2 regions of the Enterobacter sp. B79-1 genome follow, and region 2 is predicted to be linked to the other one. Evidence: predicted binding sites of a transcription regulator. Region 2 holds the regulator's gene; the other holds the start of a gene.
What was found. The regulator Fur, encoded in region 2, represses iron uptake genes when iron is present. The targets are predictions, from matches to a motif close to ATAATAATGAGAACNACTATCAA.
Positions count from the first base shown of each region.

Region 1: a site for Fur is predicted at 1,926-1,948, ahead of AC2T6E_RS19020 (Nramp family divalent metal transporter). Genes of this name have one in related genera too.

Region 1 is NZ_JBYAZJ010000008.1:46,257-54,550, forward strand. It holds gene mgrA (L-glyceraldehyde 3-phosphate reductase) at 1-124, shown strand, start outside; gene AC2T6E_RS19015 (DUF2502 domain-containing protein) at 258-614, shown strand; gene AC2T6E_RS19020 (Nramp family divalent metal transporter) at 648-1,886, opposite strand; gene nupC (nucleoside permease NupC) at 2,237-3,424, shown strand; gene AC2T6E_RS19030 (sensor domain-containing phosphodiesterase) at 3,471-5,660, opposite strand; tRNA gene AC2T6E_RS19035 (tRNA-Ala) at 5,873-5,948, opposite strand; tRNA gene AC2T6E_RS19040 (tRNA-Ala) at 5,990-6,065, opposite strand; gene AC2T6E_RS19045 (YfeC-like transcriptional regulator) at 6,283-6,645, shown strand; gene AC2T6E_RS19050 (YfeC-like transcriptional regulator) at 6,647-7,033, shown strand; gene gltX (glutamate--tRNA ligase) at 7,084-8,294, opposite strand, start outside.
Region 2 is NZ_JBYAZJ010000001.1:1,420,861-1,429,154, reverse strand. It holds gene chiP (chitoporin ChiP) at 1-1,076, shown strand, start outside; gene chiQ (ChiQ/YbfN family lipoprotein) at 1,124-1,450, shown strand; gene fur (ferric iron uptake transcriptional regulator) at 1,553-1,999, opposite strand; gene fldA (flavodoxin FldA) at 2,291-2,821, opposite strand; gene ybfE (LexA regulated protein) at 2,977-3,264, opposite strand; gene ybfF (esterase) at 3,393-4,166, opposite strand; gene seqA (replication initiation negative regulator SeqA) at 4,350-4,898, shown strand; gene pgm (phosphoglucomutase (alpha-D-glucose-1,6-bisphosphate-dependent)) at 4,923-6,563, shown strand; gene potE (putrescine-ornithine antiporter) at 6,708-8,021, opposite strand; gene speF (ornithine decarboxylase SpeF) at 8,018-8,294, opposite strand, start outside.

The DNA.
Region 1 (8,294 bases), on a different contig from region 2:
TACTGTGACTTCTGTACTGATTGGGGCCAGTAAAACCGCGCAAATCGATGACGCGGTGGGCATGCTGGACAATCGCCATTTCTCGGAAGATGAACTGACGCGGATCGAAGATATTCTGGCCTGAACAAATTAAAGCCGATTTTAGCAAAAAGTGCTCTTATCCAGGAATTCGGAGTTGAGGCGATGAAACGAGGCTTTACCAACTCGTAATATTGCGTTAACAGGCCCACAAGGCCCCGATCGTGAAGGAGAAGAGTATGTTCAGGTCACTGATTTTAGCAGCGGTATTAATGGCTTCTGCCCCGCTGGTCGCCAATGCTGGCGAGATCACCCTGTTGCCATCAGTAAAATTACAAATTGGCGATCGTGATGACTACGGCAGATACTGGGACGGTGGCTACTGGCGCGACCGTGATTACTGGAACCGTCATTATGAATGGCGCGGTGACCGCTGGCGCAGGCATGATAATGGCCTGCATCGCGGCTGGTATAAAAACAACGCCTATGAACGCGGCTACCGTGAAGGCTGGAACGATCGCGATGACCGTCGTGGCGGCTGGGGCGGACGCGGTGGTAAAGGTCATGGCCACGGTGGTCACGGCCATCGTCACTAACGTAAAAAGGAGCCTTTTGGCTCCTTTTTTATTTTAAAGACCCAGCGCGGTTCCGACTAACAACCACAGATTCAGCGCCACCACCACGACCACAATCGCCCACCCGGTCCTTTTCACCAGCGTCGAGTTCACGAGATCGCCCATCAGCGTTTTATCGCTGGTAAAAATCAACAATGGCACCAGCGCAAGGGCAATACCAAAACTCAGCAGGACCTGGCTCATTACCAAAATGCGGGTAGGATCCAGCCCCATCAGAATCACAATAAACGACGGTAGCATGGTGACGGCGCGACGCACCCACAGCGGAATATGAAAACGCACGAATCCCTGCATCACCACTTGTCCCGCCAGCGTACCTACCACTGTGGAAGAGAGGCCAGCAGCCACCAGGCTCAGCCCAAATATCGTTGCTGCGGCATGGCTCAGTAACGGTTCCAGCGTCAGATAAGCCTGATCGAGATCGGCAATCCCCGTGTGACCATTAAAGTGGAAAGCGGCAGCAGCGGTGGCCATCATCGCCAGATTCACGAAACCGGCAATCGTCATGGCAAACGCGACATCCCATTTTGTCGCGGAATAGCGTTCCTTACGGGTGCCACCGTGCAGATGTTGTGTCAGGGAGGAGTGCAGGTAAATCACATGCGGCATAATGGTCGCCCCGAGGACGCCAGCAGCCAGGAATACCGCTTCAGAGGTGGGCAGACTAGGGATCACCATCCCTTTACTCAGCTGCACCAGATTCGGCTGGGAGAAGATCAGCTCCACAATATAGGCTGCAGCAACAAACAGCAGCAAACCGCCGATGACTTTTTCCAGCGGCTTTTGTCCACGGCGCTGCAGCATCAGAATAAGGAAAGTCGCAATCCCGGTCAGCACAGCCCCCTGCAACAATGACACGCCGAGGATCAGTTTAAATCCAATCGCAGCCCCAATGAATTCGGCAAGGTCGGTTGCCATGGCGATAATTTCAGCCTGGACCCAGTACAGCCAAACCGCCGGACGCGGGTAGTGGTCGCGGATCTGCTCGGCCAGGTTTTTGCTCGTGGCAATGCCGAGCTTCGCTGAGAGCATCTGGATCAGCATGGCCATCAGGTTTGCCCAGACGACCACCCACAGCAATGTGTAGCCAAAGCTGGCCCCGGCCTGAATGTTGGTCGCAAAATTGCCCGGATCGATATAGCCAATGGCAGCAATGAACGCAGGTCCCATTAATGCGAACCGCAACTTGCGCGCTGCTCTGCCACTGCTACCCTCTACGCGACTGTTTGTCATTTCTGCCTCTGAAATATAGCCTTTGCTATGTTTAATGCTATCAAAATGAGAATGATTATCAAGATCATTTGTAAGGTTTGTAATGATTTCTCTGATAGCTTTTGACGATAGATGGGCAGGTGAGATGCGGGTGCTCTAAATGAAGCAGAGTTAGCGCACACTTTTGTGAAGCCTAGCACACAAACTTAACTTTTCACTCATTTACCTAACATAACAAAAATGTATTGTTGATCACTATTTTTGAGACTCGTCACAGGATGTAACTATAGTGTGTTCTTGATCTCGTTTTCTTTTCGCTTGTTACATAGAATGTGCACGAAAATTAAACCTGCCTCATATTTGGAGCAAATATGGACCGCGTCCTTCATTTTGTCCTGGCACTCGTTGTCGTTACTGCACTCGCATTGCTGGTCAGCACAGACCGCAAAAATATTCGTATTCGCTATGTTGTCCAACTGCTGGTCATTGAAGTATTACTTGCGTGGTTCTTCCTGAACTCCAACGTGGGCCTCGGCTTCGTGAAAGGCTTCTCCGAGATGTTCGAAAAACTGCTCGGGTTTGCTAACGAAGGGACTAACTTCGTCTTTGGCAGCATGAACGATCAAGGTCTGGCCTTCTTCTTCCTGAAGGTGCTGTGCCCTATCGTCTTCATCTCTGCACTGATTGGTATTCTGCAACACATCCGCGTTCTGCCAGTGGTTATCCGCGCGATTGGCTTCCTGCTGTCCAAGGTGAACGGCATGGGCAAACTGGAATCCTTTAACGCCGTGAGCTCACTGATCCTCGGTCAGTCTGAGAACTTCATCGCGTACAAAGATATTCTGGGCAAAATGTCGCGTAACCGCATGTACACCATGGCGGCAACCGCAATGTCTACCGTATCCATGTCTATCGTGGGCGCATACATGACCATGCTGGAGCCAAAATACGTGGTGGCGGCGCTGGTCCTGAACATGTTCAGCACCTTTATTGTGCTGTCGCTGATCAACCCTTACCGTGTTGATGCGAGCGAAGAGAACATCCAGATGTCAAACCTGCATGAAGGGCAGAGCTTCTTCGAAATGCTGGGTGAATACATTCTGGCAGGCTTCAAGGTCGCCATTATTGTTGCCGCTATGCTGATTGGTTTTATCGCGCTGATCGCCGCCCTGAACGCCCTGTTCGCAGCGGTGCTCGGTATCTCCTTCCAGGGCATCTTGGGCTACATCTTCTATCCAATCGCATGGGTGATGGGTGTTCCGGCTCATGAAGCATTGCAGGTTGGCAGCATCATGGCAACCAAACTGGTTTCTAACGAGTTCGTGGCAATGATGGATCTGCAGAAAATTGCCAGCACGCTCTCTCCACGTGCGGAAGGCATTCTGTCCGTGTTCCTGGTTTCCTTCGCAAACTTCTCTTCCATCGGTATTATCGCCGGTGCGATTAAAGGCCTGAACGAAGAGCAGGGTAACGTGGTTTCTCGCTTCGGCCTGAAGCTGGTATACGGTTCTACGCTGGTGAGCGTACTGTCTGCCTCTATCGCAGCGCTGGTACTCTAACTCGCAGAGTGAAAAAAAACCGGGAGCATGAAAGCTCCCGGTTTTTTTATGCCCGTAATTCGGCAAGCGGTCTGGGTTTACCTAACAGGTAGCCCTGTAGATAATCGACACCAAGGTGCAGCAACATATCCCGCTGCGCCGGGGTTTCCACATATTCCGCAACCACGCAGAGCGATTTTGTTTTCGCCAGATTACATATCGACTGCACAATCATCGCATCCATGTTGTCGCTGCAGATATCCTTTACGAAACAACCATCAATCTTGATGATGTCGGCCTGCAGGCGCTTCAGACGCTCAAAGTTGGCATAGCCTGTTCCAAAGTCGTCAATAGCAATACGGAACCCATGATCCCTCAGCTGCTGGATATTGTTAATGCTACTGCCCGAATTGGAGAAAGCCTGTTCTTCGGTAATCTCGATGACCACGGCCTGGGGCGGGATGGTATAGCGAGCGAAGAGCGCGATAATCTCCGTGGCGACCTCTTTTTGCATCAAGGTCATCGGCATCAAATTGACGGAGAAACGGGTGCCAGCATGCGTGGCGGGATTATCCCGCAGCCAGACCAGTAACTTCTCAACCACATTCAGATCAAAGCGATGGCTCAGGTTAAACTGGGCAATCAGCGGAATAAAGCGATCGGGGGTGATCGTCTCTCCCTCGCTCTCCAGGCGCGAGAGGATTTCGTAATATCCCTTCCCCTCAGCATTCTGAATCGACTGGGCATACAGCTGAAGCCCGTCGGCATCAAGCGCACGCTTAATACGCCCCAACATCAGCACCCTGTCGGTAGTTTGCCCGGAGACGTCCTCAATGCTGTTCGTCAGAGCAAGCACATTATGCGCAGCACATGACTGCTCCGCCAGCCAGCTAAGCTGCCCAAGCGTATGGTGCAGGTTCTCACCATCTTCAACCTCACCCCAGGACGCCCCAAACTCTATATCCAGCCCAGTGTTGTTCCAGTAAATCTTGCGGCTATTCAGTTGGTCGACCATATGTTGCAGGCGCTCTGACGTACCCGGCCCCAGCAATACTAATACCAGCTCACTGCCGGGCAACTGGAAAAGCTGCTCATCTTTTTGCAGTAAGGGCTGGAGCGACGCGGTAATCATCCGCTTGCAGTGAACCCGCATCAGAATGCCGTAGTGGCGGCTAAGAAACTCCAGATTATCCATTCGCAGACAACACACCTTGGCGTCAGGGTGGATTAGGAGAAAGTCATCCAGCGCGCGAATGTTAGGCAAACCGGTCAACGGATCGGTTAACGCCCTGTCCTGCCAGCCCTTCTTCATCCATTCGCTTCGCCGGTAAATCCGCGACATATACAGCAAACAGATGGCGAAAGAAATGAGTACAGACAGGATAAAGGAGAGCGAGTGACCCGACTCCAGCCCGTTCAAAAAGTTGTCGTTGTAGGTCAGTAGCAGGAGTGCGGATGCCGCCCAGAGCAATGACATAAGCGCATAACTTAAACAGCTGATGCCCAACGTAAAAAGAATAAAAATAATGGGCACAAGATATCCTGCAATTATAGGTGACTCTAGCGGTGCACATAAAATTGCCATGAGGGCGATCAAAAGCATCAGCCAGACAAATATAAACAATGATTTCTTGTGAAAAAACACGGGCTTCACGCTCCGCAGCCAGAAGGTTCTGGCGTAGCGAGGATTAATAATCATTCTTAATGGATAATAGAACATCATGGTGAAAATCAACGCCGCGCAGATCAGGCTTTGAATATCCACAACGCTGTAAATAAGGGTGCCTTCACCGAAGTAAGTGGAGATTGTTACCGGGAAATCGAATAAATAGCCTGCCAGATACATTGATATTTTGATACCTATCGGCACCATAAAACCCAGCCAAAAAATACGGATCCCGATGTATTTATTCGGCACGCTGTGGCGCCAGCGCCTACCCAGCACAAGACGGATAATGCCACACACAGCGAAAACTGAAAAAGTCTGACAAAACAGCAGAACTGCATATTGTAGCGGTGCTAAATCAACAGCGAATATATTAGTAATAGTAAAACCTAACAGAACGGGAATAATTGCACGGCGGCCAAACAACAAAATAACGGCCAGCATAACGCTTAATGGTAGCCATGCTAAATAGACGTCATGCCCGTTAACAATAGCGCGCGGGGAGATATAACGGGAAAATGGCACCGCAATCAGGCATAGCGCGAGGGCAATCATAAATATTTTTACGTTATTGTAAGTTTTTCTATTCATTCAGTCAGGGAATCTATTTTTCCAACGTATCATTGACCGGATGGATAATAGGTTTATTAATTGCTCGAATCAAGTTCAAGTCTATTTATAGACTCGTTTATTGATTTGAATTGAGGTGAGGTATAGAAAAAGCGTTTTATCGCAACAAAAGCAGTATAAACATTTTACAAAGGCATAAAAAAACCCCCGTCTTTCGACGAGGGTTCAAATTTTGGTGGAGCTAAGCGGGATCGAACCGCTGACCTCTTGCATGCCATGCAAGCGCTCTCCCAGCTGAGCTATAGCCCCACATGTTACTTTACTTACCGCACTCTGTTGGGTTCAGAGTTTGGTGGAGCTAAGCGGGATCGAACCGCTGACCTCCTGCATGCCATGCAGGCGCTCTCCCAGCTGAGCTATAGCCCCGTCGTAAAGCTGTCATGTTGACGGGCGGCATAATATGAATTCCGCCGCTGAGTGTCAACGGCAAAATCAGTCCCCACCTTTCAATCGCTGAAAAATCATGCAAATGAATCACTTTGCGAGCCTGCTCGCAGTCAGGAGTTAAGCCTGTCACGTTTTCGCGTAAAACGGTGCTATAAGATGAACCACTAATTAACCCTACGAACACTCAGGAAATTGCATGATCAAGGAACGAATGACGCCAGAAGAGTTAGCCCTGCTCACTGGCTATAGCCGTCAGACCATCAATAAATGGGTACGTAAAGAAGGTTGGATTACATCGCCAAAACCAGGCGTTCAGGGTGGTAAGGCGCGTCTGGTGCATGTGAATGAAAAGGTACGGGAGTTTATCCGCAGTGCCCGCAGGGCGTCTGAGACGCCTGAAGTGCCAGACAGCGCTGGCTATGAGGGTTCACTCCATACTTTACTTCTGACACTGGCAAATGAAATGACGCCGGATGAGCAAAAGCAGCTGACATCGCTGTTACTGCGGGAAGGGATTACCGGATTGTTGCAACGTTTAGGGATTCGCGACCAGAACTAATATGAAAAGATTACGCAGCAAAATGACCACGGATGAACTGGCTGACTGTCTGGGCGTCGCCAGGCAAACCGTTAACCGCTGGATACGCCAGAAGGGATGGAAGACGGAGGGTGTTAACGGCGTAAAAGGTGGAAGAGCAAGACTGATCCATGTCGATGCGCGAGTGAAGGAACATATTATTAGCCTTCCTGCCATCCGTCACCGGCAGGCGATTTACCAGGTGGCCGAAACGCCCTCTCTCTATGGGATACCGTCATCGTCTACCCTGCTCCCACAAATCATCGACTCGCTGGAGAACATGACGCAGGTTGAACAGGAGCGTCTTCTCGTATTGCTGAAGCGCGAGGGGATAAAAGGATTTCTCTCACGTCTCGGTATTGCTGAATAGCAGACAAAAAAACGGCAGGTTCCCCTGCCGTTTGATTTACTGGCGATTGATTACTGCTGGCTTTCACGCTCAGCAATAAAACCCAGTGCCTTATTGATACGCGCCACGCTACGAGACTTACCAATAGCATGAACGGTAACGTCCAGCGCTGGAGACTGGCCTGCACCGGTCACGGCGACGCGCAGCGGCATCCCCACTTTGCCCATACCGACTTCAAGCTCATCTGCGGTTGCCTGAATCGCGTGATGCACATTCTCCGCGGTCCATTCCGTGATAGCGGCGATTTTGTCACGCACCACTTCCAGCGGCTGGCGGGCAACCGGACGCAGGTGTTTCTTCGCCGCGTCGGCATCAAACTCATCGAATTCTTCGTAGAAGTAACGGCAGCTTTCGGCGATCTCTTTCAGCGTTTTGCAACGCTCACCGAGCAGTTTCACCAGATCGGCCAGTTCAGGACCGGTACGGGTATCGATATTCGCCTGCTCAATGTGCCACTGCAGGTACGTCGCGACATATTCTGGCTGCATGGTGTTGATGTAATGATGGTTCAGCCACAGCAGCTTATCGGTATTGAATGCGCTCGCTGATTTGCTCACAGAGTTCAGAGAGAACAGTTCGATCATCTCTTCGCGGCTGAAGATCTCCTGGTCACCGTGGGCCCAGCCCAGACGCACCAGATAGTTCAGCAGCGCTTCCGGCAGATAACCGTCGTCACGATACTGCATCACGCTCACGGCACCATGACGTTTAGACAGTTTTTTACCGTCGTCACCGTTGATCATGGACACGTGTGCATACACCGGCACGGGCGCATTCAGCGCCTTCAGGATGTTGATTTGACGTGGCGTGTTGTTGATATGGTCTTCACCACGGACAACGTGGGTGATCTCCATATCCCAGTCGTCCACCACCACACAGAAGTTGTAGGTTGGTGAGCCGTCGGTACGGCGAATGATCAGATCGTCCAGCTCCTGGTTGCTGAATTCAATCGGGCCACGGATCTGGTCATCAAAGATGACAGAACCCTCTTGCGGGTTAGCAAAACGCACAACGCAAGGCTCATCAGCCGCATGCTCGCTATGGTCGTGGCGGCAACGACCGTCATAACGCGGCTTGTCACCGTTCGCCATCTGCTCTTCACGCAAGGCATCCAGACGCTCTTTGGAGCAATAGCACTTATACGCCGTGCCCGCGACCAGCATTTCATCAATGACAGCGTTATAGCGGTCAAAACGTTTGGTCTGGAAATACGGGCCTTCGT
Region 2 (8,294 bases):
ATGAAATCGCCTTCTCCTCCAGTAACAAAGCGTATAAAGAAGACTGGTCTGGCGATAAAAGCGGTGTCAGCCTGTACAAGGCAGCAGCGAAATTCAAATACGGCCCGGTGTGGGCGCGTGGGGGCTATATTCAGCCAACCGGTCAAACGCTGTTAGCGCCGCACTGGAGTTTTATGCCGGGTACCTACCAGGGCGCGGAAGCCGGGGCTAACTTTGACTACGGCGATGCGGGCGCGTTGAGCTTCTCCTATATGTGGACCAACGAGTACAAAGCACCGTGGCACATTGAGATGGACAAGTTCTACCAGAACGATAAGAAAACCAAAGTCGATTACCTCCACTCGCTGGGCGCAAAATACGACTTTAAAAACGACCTGGTCCTGGAAGCTGCATTTGGTCAGGCGGAAGGGTATATCGATCAGTATTTTGCTAAAGCCAGCTACAAATTTGATGTTGTGGGCAGCCCGCTGAGCACCAGCTACCAGTTCTACGGCACGCGCGATAAAGCCAGCAATGGCACCGTTAACGATATCTATGACGGCACTGCATGGCTGCAGGCACTGACCTTCGGCTACAAAGTGGGCCAGGTCGATTTACGTCTGGAGGGAACATGGGTGAAGGCAGAAGGGCAGCAGGGCTATTTCCTGCAGCGTATGACGCCAACCTACGCGTCCTCTAACGGTCGTCTTGATATCTGGTGGGATAACCGCTCTGACTTCAACGCCGATGGTGAAAAAGCGCTGTTCTTCGGCGCAATGTATGACCTGAAAAACTGGAACCTGCCTGGCTGGGCGGTGGGTGCATCTTACGCTTACGCCTGGGACGCAAAACCTGCGGATATGGCGACACCGGACGCGTACTACGATCCAAACTATCGTCTGAAAGAGTCTTCTTACAGCCTGGATGCGATCTACACCCTGCAGGATGGCCGCGCGAAAGGCACGATGTTCAAACTGCATTTCACGCAGTATGACAACCACTCCGATATCCCGAGCTACGCGGGCGGTTACGGCAACATCTTCCAGGATGAACGTGACGTGAAATTCATGGTTATCGCGCCATTTACTATCTTCTGATGAACACACCGGCGGGCAACGTCCCGCCGGTATGGAGACTGCACATGATGAAAAAAATCGTAATCGTCGCGTTGCTGGCATCAGGGCTGGTGGCGTGTGCTCAGACTGAGGCACCAAAAGAAGATTCCCGCCTGAAGGAGGCCTATAGCGCCTGTATCAATACAGCGGAAGGGTCGCCGGAGAAAATCGAAGCCTGTCAGAGCGTGCTGAACGTGCTGAAGAAAGAGAAAGCGCATGAGCAGTTTGCGACGCAGGAAAACGTCCGCGTGATGGATTACCAGGCCTGCATTCAGGCGCGTAAAACCGGTAACGATCAGGAAGTGGCGAAGCGTTGCGATAAGATCTGGAGCGATATTCGCAGTAACAATAAATAAGTTGCTTTACGCCCGGTGGCGCTGCGTCACCGGGCTTTTTTTTGCCCAAAAACAGGCAAAAAAAAGCCAACCTTACGGCTGGCTCAGAGTATAAACACGATATTATTTCGCGTCGTGCGCGTGGTCGTCTTCACGGCAATCGCCTTCAGCACAGTGACCATACAGGTACAGGCTGTGGTTGGTCAGGCGAATACCGTGACGTGCGGCGATTTCACGCTGGCGTGATTCGATGGAATCATCGCTGAATTCAATAACCTTGCCACAATCGAGGCAGATCAGGTGATCGTGATGGTGCTGCTGGGTCAGCTCGAAAACGGATTTGCCGCCTTCGAAGTTATGACGGGTAACAATGCCCGCGTCATCGAACTGGTTCAGCACACGATACACGGTTGCCAGCCCAATCTCTTCACCCATGTCGATAAGACGTTTGTAGAGGTCTTCCGCACTGACATGGTGATTGTCTGGCCCCTGAAGCACTTCAAGGATTTTTAACCGAGGAAGCGTTACTTTCAGGCCAGCCTTCTTTAATGCGGTATTGTTGTCAGTCATGCGGAATCTGTCCTGTTGCTAAACGATTCACTTCTAAAGAAGAAGTGACAGAAAATGCACTTGGGATAATGCGTCTCATTATAGAACTGCCATGACTAAATGAAAACTGCAAGTCTCAAGCAAAGTATGCTTATAAAAACGTGGTATCACCAACAAACTTGTTCGATGGCATCCACTTTTTACCAGGGGGATATTGTACAGGTCTGAACGAAAAAGTTAAAAGTTTGTAGCAATTAATTTAATCGGTTTTACCTGGTAAGCGGGCGCAACCGGAGTTGCGCCACCGGGAAATCAGGCGTTAAGAATGTCGTCGAGGTTCAGTTCTTCGCGAACCTGCTTAACCCATTTCTCAACGCGTTCAGCGGTCAGTTCCGGCTGACGGTCTTCGTCAATTGCCAGGCCGACAAAGTGGTCGTCGTCTGCCAGGCCTTTAGAGGCTTCAAAGTGGTAACCCGCCGTTGGCCAGTGGCCGACAATCACCGCACCGTGTGGTTCAATGATGTCGCGGATGGTGCCCAGTGCGTCACAGAAGTATTCTGCGTAATCTTCCTGATCGCCACAACCGAACAGCGCGACCAGCTTACCGTTGAAGTCAACTTCTTCCAGGGTTGGGAAGAAATCGTCCCAGTCACACTGCGCTTCACCGTAGTACCAGGTCGGTATACCCAGCAGCAGGATGTCATAGCCTTCGAGATCTTCTTTGCTGCTCTTGGCGATGTCGTGCACATCGGCAACGTCTTTACCGAGCTGTTTTTGAATGTTTTTTGCGATATTTTCGGTATTGCCGGTATCACTGCCAAAGAAAATGCCGATGATTGCCATGAGTAAAATAACCTCTTGAAACTTAATGGTATGGTGGCGCAATTTGTCCACGGATAAGGGCAATAATAGCAGAACAGGCAACCCTGCGGAAACAGCTATCGCGCAGGACTGCACTCTGTGCTACATGAAAAGGGTCATAAAGGGGATTTTCAGACTTATGCCTTGCTGCGCAATGTCTCAAGTTGGGTGATTAACATCTCTTCAATCAGTTCGCTGCGGCTGATGTTACGCGCCTCGGCCAGCTCATTTAGTGCATCGACAGCATCGGCGTTCAGCTTCAGTTCGACACGCTTAAGCCCACGATTTTTATCGCGTTTAAGCTGGTTGCGTTTATTAATACGCAGCTGTTCATCGCGCGAGAGCGGATTCGTTTTCGGTCGTCCCGGTCGACGCTCATTCGCGAACAGATCTAGTGTCGTACGGTCCGTTTGTTCTTTGGCCATGATTCTGAGACTTCGGGGGAAATACGCCGCCCTGCTAATGCCCGGGCGATAAGCGCGCCATCATACATCACCGAAAACGGCACGCCAACGACTGGAAGCCCACAACCTTCCAGTCGCTCTCTTTTTAATCAATTTGCAGTATCAGAGAGATAGCGACGAATGGCGCGCAGCACGGCGTCCGGTTTTTCGGCGTGAACCCAGTGCCCGGCACCGGCGATCACATGGGCGCGAGCCTGCGGGAATTGGGCCAGCAGCGTGTCGCGGTAGGCATCGGTAACGTAAGGCGAGTTTCCGCCGCGAATAAAGAGGGTAGGGTGTGGCCACGCGGGGACGTTTCCCCAGCCCACGATGTTGTTGTATTGCTCCCAGAGCACCGGCACGTTAAAACGCCATTGCCCGTCGACAAACGACTTCAGCAGGAACTGCACGACGCCTTCTTCATCCAGATGCTCACGCATCACGGCGGCGGCCTGTTGGCGTGTTGCGACGCCCGCTTCTGTGACCGCATTAATAGCGGCGAAAATCTCATCGTGACGGCGGACGTTGTAATCCACAGGCGCGACGTCAATGACAACCAGCCCGTTGATACGCTCTGGCGCGAGCGCCGTCAGGGCCATCACCGCTTTGCCACCCATGGAATGCCCGATCAGCGTTACCTTCTGCAGGTTATGTGCATCCAGCGTATCCAGCAGATCCTGCGCCATCGCCGCGTACGTCATCTCGTCGGAACGCCCGGAAAGACCGTGATTGCGCATATCAACCTGTAAAATATCGTGGTCGGAAACCAGATCGCGCGCCAGCACGCCCAGGTTATCGAGGCTGCCAAACAGCCCGTGAACCAGTACGATGGGAGAATTATTGTTCGGCGATTGTGCAGATTGCGCTCGGGTATTCAATTTCATGGCAAAGTTCTTTTTTTACGTATGTCAGGTTAGGGTATCATGTTGACCATTCTGCCGCCCGGCTGCAAGGATCCAGTTTAATCTGACTTTTGCCGCCTGCCGGGTTTGACGCTATCCGCTGTTGGGATTTGACCTTATAATCCCAACGACTTGTATTCAGATAAGATATCGCACTGGATTAAGATGAAAACAATCGAAGTTGATGACGAACTCTATCAGTTTATTGCCAGCCAGACGCGGCATATCGGGGAGAGCGCGTCCGACATTTTACGGCGTATGCTTAAAATTTCCGCCGCCTCACAGCCTGCTACCCCTGTCACAAAAGATGTCGTGTCTCAGCCGAGCGTTGTTGCACAAGCAAAACCTGCCGTAATACCGGCAAAAGATAAAGTGCGCGCAGTACGTGAACTGCTGCTGTCTGATGAATACGCAGAGCAGAAAAAGGCGGTTAACCGCTTTATGCTCGTGCTGTCTACACTTCATTCACTGGATAACAAAGCGTTTGCTGAAGCGACCGAGTCGCTGCACGGTCGCACCCGCGTCTATTTCGCGGGCGACGAACAGACGCTGTTACAAAATGGCAATCAAACCAAACCTAAACATGTCCCTGGCACACCGTACTGGGTCATCACCAATACCAATACGGGCCGCAAGTGCAGCATGGTTGAACACATCATGCAGTCCATGCAGTTCCCGGCGGAATTGATTGAAAAGGTTTGCGGTACAATTTAACCCTTGCATCAAAAGGACCAGGCAATGGCAAATCACAGCCGTGCAGGCCAACCTGCACAACAAAGCGATTTGATTAACGTCGCTCAACTGACCGCGCAGTATTACGTGCTGAAGCCGGTCGTGGGCAACGCAGAACACGCAGTGAAGTTCGGCACATCTGGTCACCGCGGTAGCGCGGCGCGCCATAGCTTTAACGAACCGCACATTCTGGCCATTGCCCAGGCCATCGCGGAAGAGCGCGCCAAAAATGGCGTCACCGGTCCATGCTACGTGGGGAAAGATACTCACGCCCTGTCTGAACCGGCGTTTATTTCCGTACTGGAAGTGCTGGCAGCGAACGGTGTGGATGTGATTGTTCAGGAGAACAACGGTTTCACGCCAACGCCTGCGGTCTCTAACGCAATCCTCGTACACAACAAAAAAGGTGGCGCTCAGGCTGACGGTATCGTCATTACGCCATCTCATAACCCGCCAGACGACGGTGGCATTAAATACAACCCGCCTAACGGTGGCCCGGCAGACACCAACGTCACCAAAGTGGTGGAAGACCGTGCGAACGCCCTGTTAGCCGACGATCTAAAAGGCGTTAAACGTATCTCTCTGGATGCCGCCATGGCGTCCGGTCATGTGAAAGAGCAGGATCTGGTTCAGCCGTTCGTGGAAGGGCTGGCGGATATCGTCGATATGGCGGCCATCCAGAAAGCCGGTCTGAAGCTGGGCGTGGATCCGCTGGGCGGCTCCGGTATTGAATACTGGAAGCGCATCGCAGAGCATTACAAGCTGGATCTGACCATCGTGAACGATCACGTCGATCAGACCTTCCGCTTTATGCACCTCGATAAAGACGGCGCGATCCGCATGGACTGCTCCTCCGAGTGCGCGATGGCGGGTCTGCTGGCGCTGCGTGATAAATTCGACCTGGCGTTTGCTAACGACCCGGACTACGACCGTCACGGTATCGTCACCCCTGCCGGGCTGATGAACCCGAACCACTATCTGGCCGTCGCCATTAACTACCTGTTCCAGCATCGCCCGCAGTGGGGCAAAGAGGTGGCTGTTGGTAAAACGCTGGTCTCCTCCGCGATGATCGACCGCGTGGTCGAGGCGCTGGGCCGCAAGCTGGTGGAAGTGCCGGTGGGCTTCAAGTGGTTTGTTGACGGTCTGCACGACGGCAGCTTCGGCTTCGGCGGTGAAGAGAGCGCGGGCGCGTCCTTCCTGCGCTTCGACGGCACGCCGTGGTCAACCGATAAAGACGGCATCATCATGTGCCTGCTGGCGGCGGAAATCACCGCGGTCACCGGTAAGAACCCGCAGGAACATTACAACGCGCTGGCGGAGCGTTTTGGTGCGCCAAGCTACAACCGTATTCAGGCTAGCGCGACGTCAGCCCAGAAAGCGGCCCTGTCCAAACTCTCTCCGGAGATGGTCAGCGCAAGCACCCTGGCGGGAGATCCGATCACCGCGCGTCTGACGGCGGCGCCGGGCAACGGTGCGTCTATCGGTGGTCTGAAAGTGATGACCGAGAACGGCTGGTTCGCTGCGCGTCCATCCGGTACGGAAGATGCGTACAAAATCTATTGCGAAAGCTTCCTCGGCGCTGAGCACCGTCAGCAGATTGAGAAAGAAGCGGTAGAGATTGTTAGTGAAGTGCTGAAAAACGCGTAAGTCGTGATCTGGTGCGGGCTGATGCCCTCACCCCGGCCCTCTCCCACTGGGAGAGGGAGAAAACATTAAAAACGGCAACCCTTGGGTTGCCGTTTTGCATTGACCTCGTAGGCCCGGTAAGCGCTAGCGCCACCGGGCTTTTTTTTAACTGTGCTTATTCTTCAATTCAAACCGCGGTGACACCAGACCGTACAGCGTCCAGCCCATAAAGGTCACCATCGCGCCATACAGCATCGCTTCCTGGCCGGATGAGTAGAGCGCGTAGAAGCTATAAATCGCCCCAATCAATGCTACTACGTTCGCAACCTTCGCCTTGCGTGGATCAACCTTCGCGACTTTCTGAATAATCACCAGCGCCGCCATCGACAGAATGTACGGAATGATATTTGTCACAACCGCCAGGTTGACCAGCACGTTGAACTGGCTGTTCAGCGATGGGCTAATGGTCATCAGCGACAATCCGCTCTGGAAGATGACAATCGCCAGCATGCCCTGCACCGGCGCATCGGCTTTGCTTACGCGGGAGAAGATTTTCGGGAAATAACCTTCATCTGCGGAGGATTTAAACACCTGCGCAATGGTGAACTGCCAGCCGAGAAGGGAACCGCAACAGGACATCACCATCAGACCCATAATCACTTTCCCGACTTCCGGCGTGAACATCTGCGCGAAAGCCAGCCCGAACGGCGCCGTGGAGTTTGCCAGATCCATATTCGGTACGATGCCCGCAATCACGTTAGTCGAGACGATATAGATCACCGCCGCGCCCAGCGTGCCGCCGAGGACCGCAATCGGCACGTTCTTTTCCGGATTCTCTACCACTTCCGCGTTCGCGCAGGCGGATTCCAGACCGAGGAAGGCCCACAGCGTCATGGCGATAGAAGAGCCCACTGCGGTAAAGAACGGCACGTGGTGCGGGTTCCAGGAGTTGGCGTACAGCGTCGGGCTAAACCAGAACCAGCCGATGATGCACAGGCCGACAACCGGGATAATCACGCCCCAGACGGTGATGCTGCTGAGCTGTCCGGTGATACGCGCGCCGCCAAAGTTAGCCACGGTGCAGATCCACAGCACCCCGATGGTCGCCAGCCCAATCTGTACCGGGCTGAGCGTCGCGCCAAACAGCTCCGTACCGTAACCCACCGCGGAGATGGCAATCGCCACGTTGGCGATCAGCAGCGACACCCCGTAGGTATAGTTGGCCATAAAGTTGCCCGACTTGCCAAAGGCGTATTCGGCATAGCCGCCCATGCCGCCAGACTTACGGCTGAACATCCCGCACTTGGCAAACGCCCACGCCAGCGCCATTGAGCCGACTGCCGTCACCAGCCAGGAGATGATAGAGATGGTACCCACCTCTGCCAGCTTGGTGGGCAGCATGATAATCCCGGAGCCCATCATGTTTACCATGGTGAGGATAGTCAGCTGCACCACACCCATCTTATTGGACTTGCTCATAATTTTTCTCCTTTCAGCAGAGATGGCTGAGCGGCGGGTTGTTTAATGACGTAGCAGCGAACCTGTTTTCGACCGTCACACTCCTCGACGTACACGCCCTGCAGCTCCGGCGCGAAGCCCGGCAGAAGGTTGATGCCTTCTTCCAGCGCGGCAAAATAGCGCAGTACAGAACCGCCCCAGACTTCACCCGGCACAACGCACAGCACCCCCGGTGGATAAGGAAGCGCACCTTCAGCGGCGATACGGCCTTCTGCGTCACGCAGTGAAACCAGC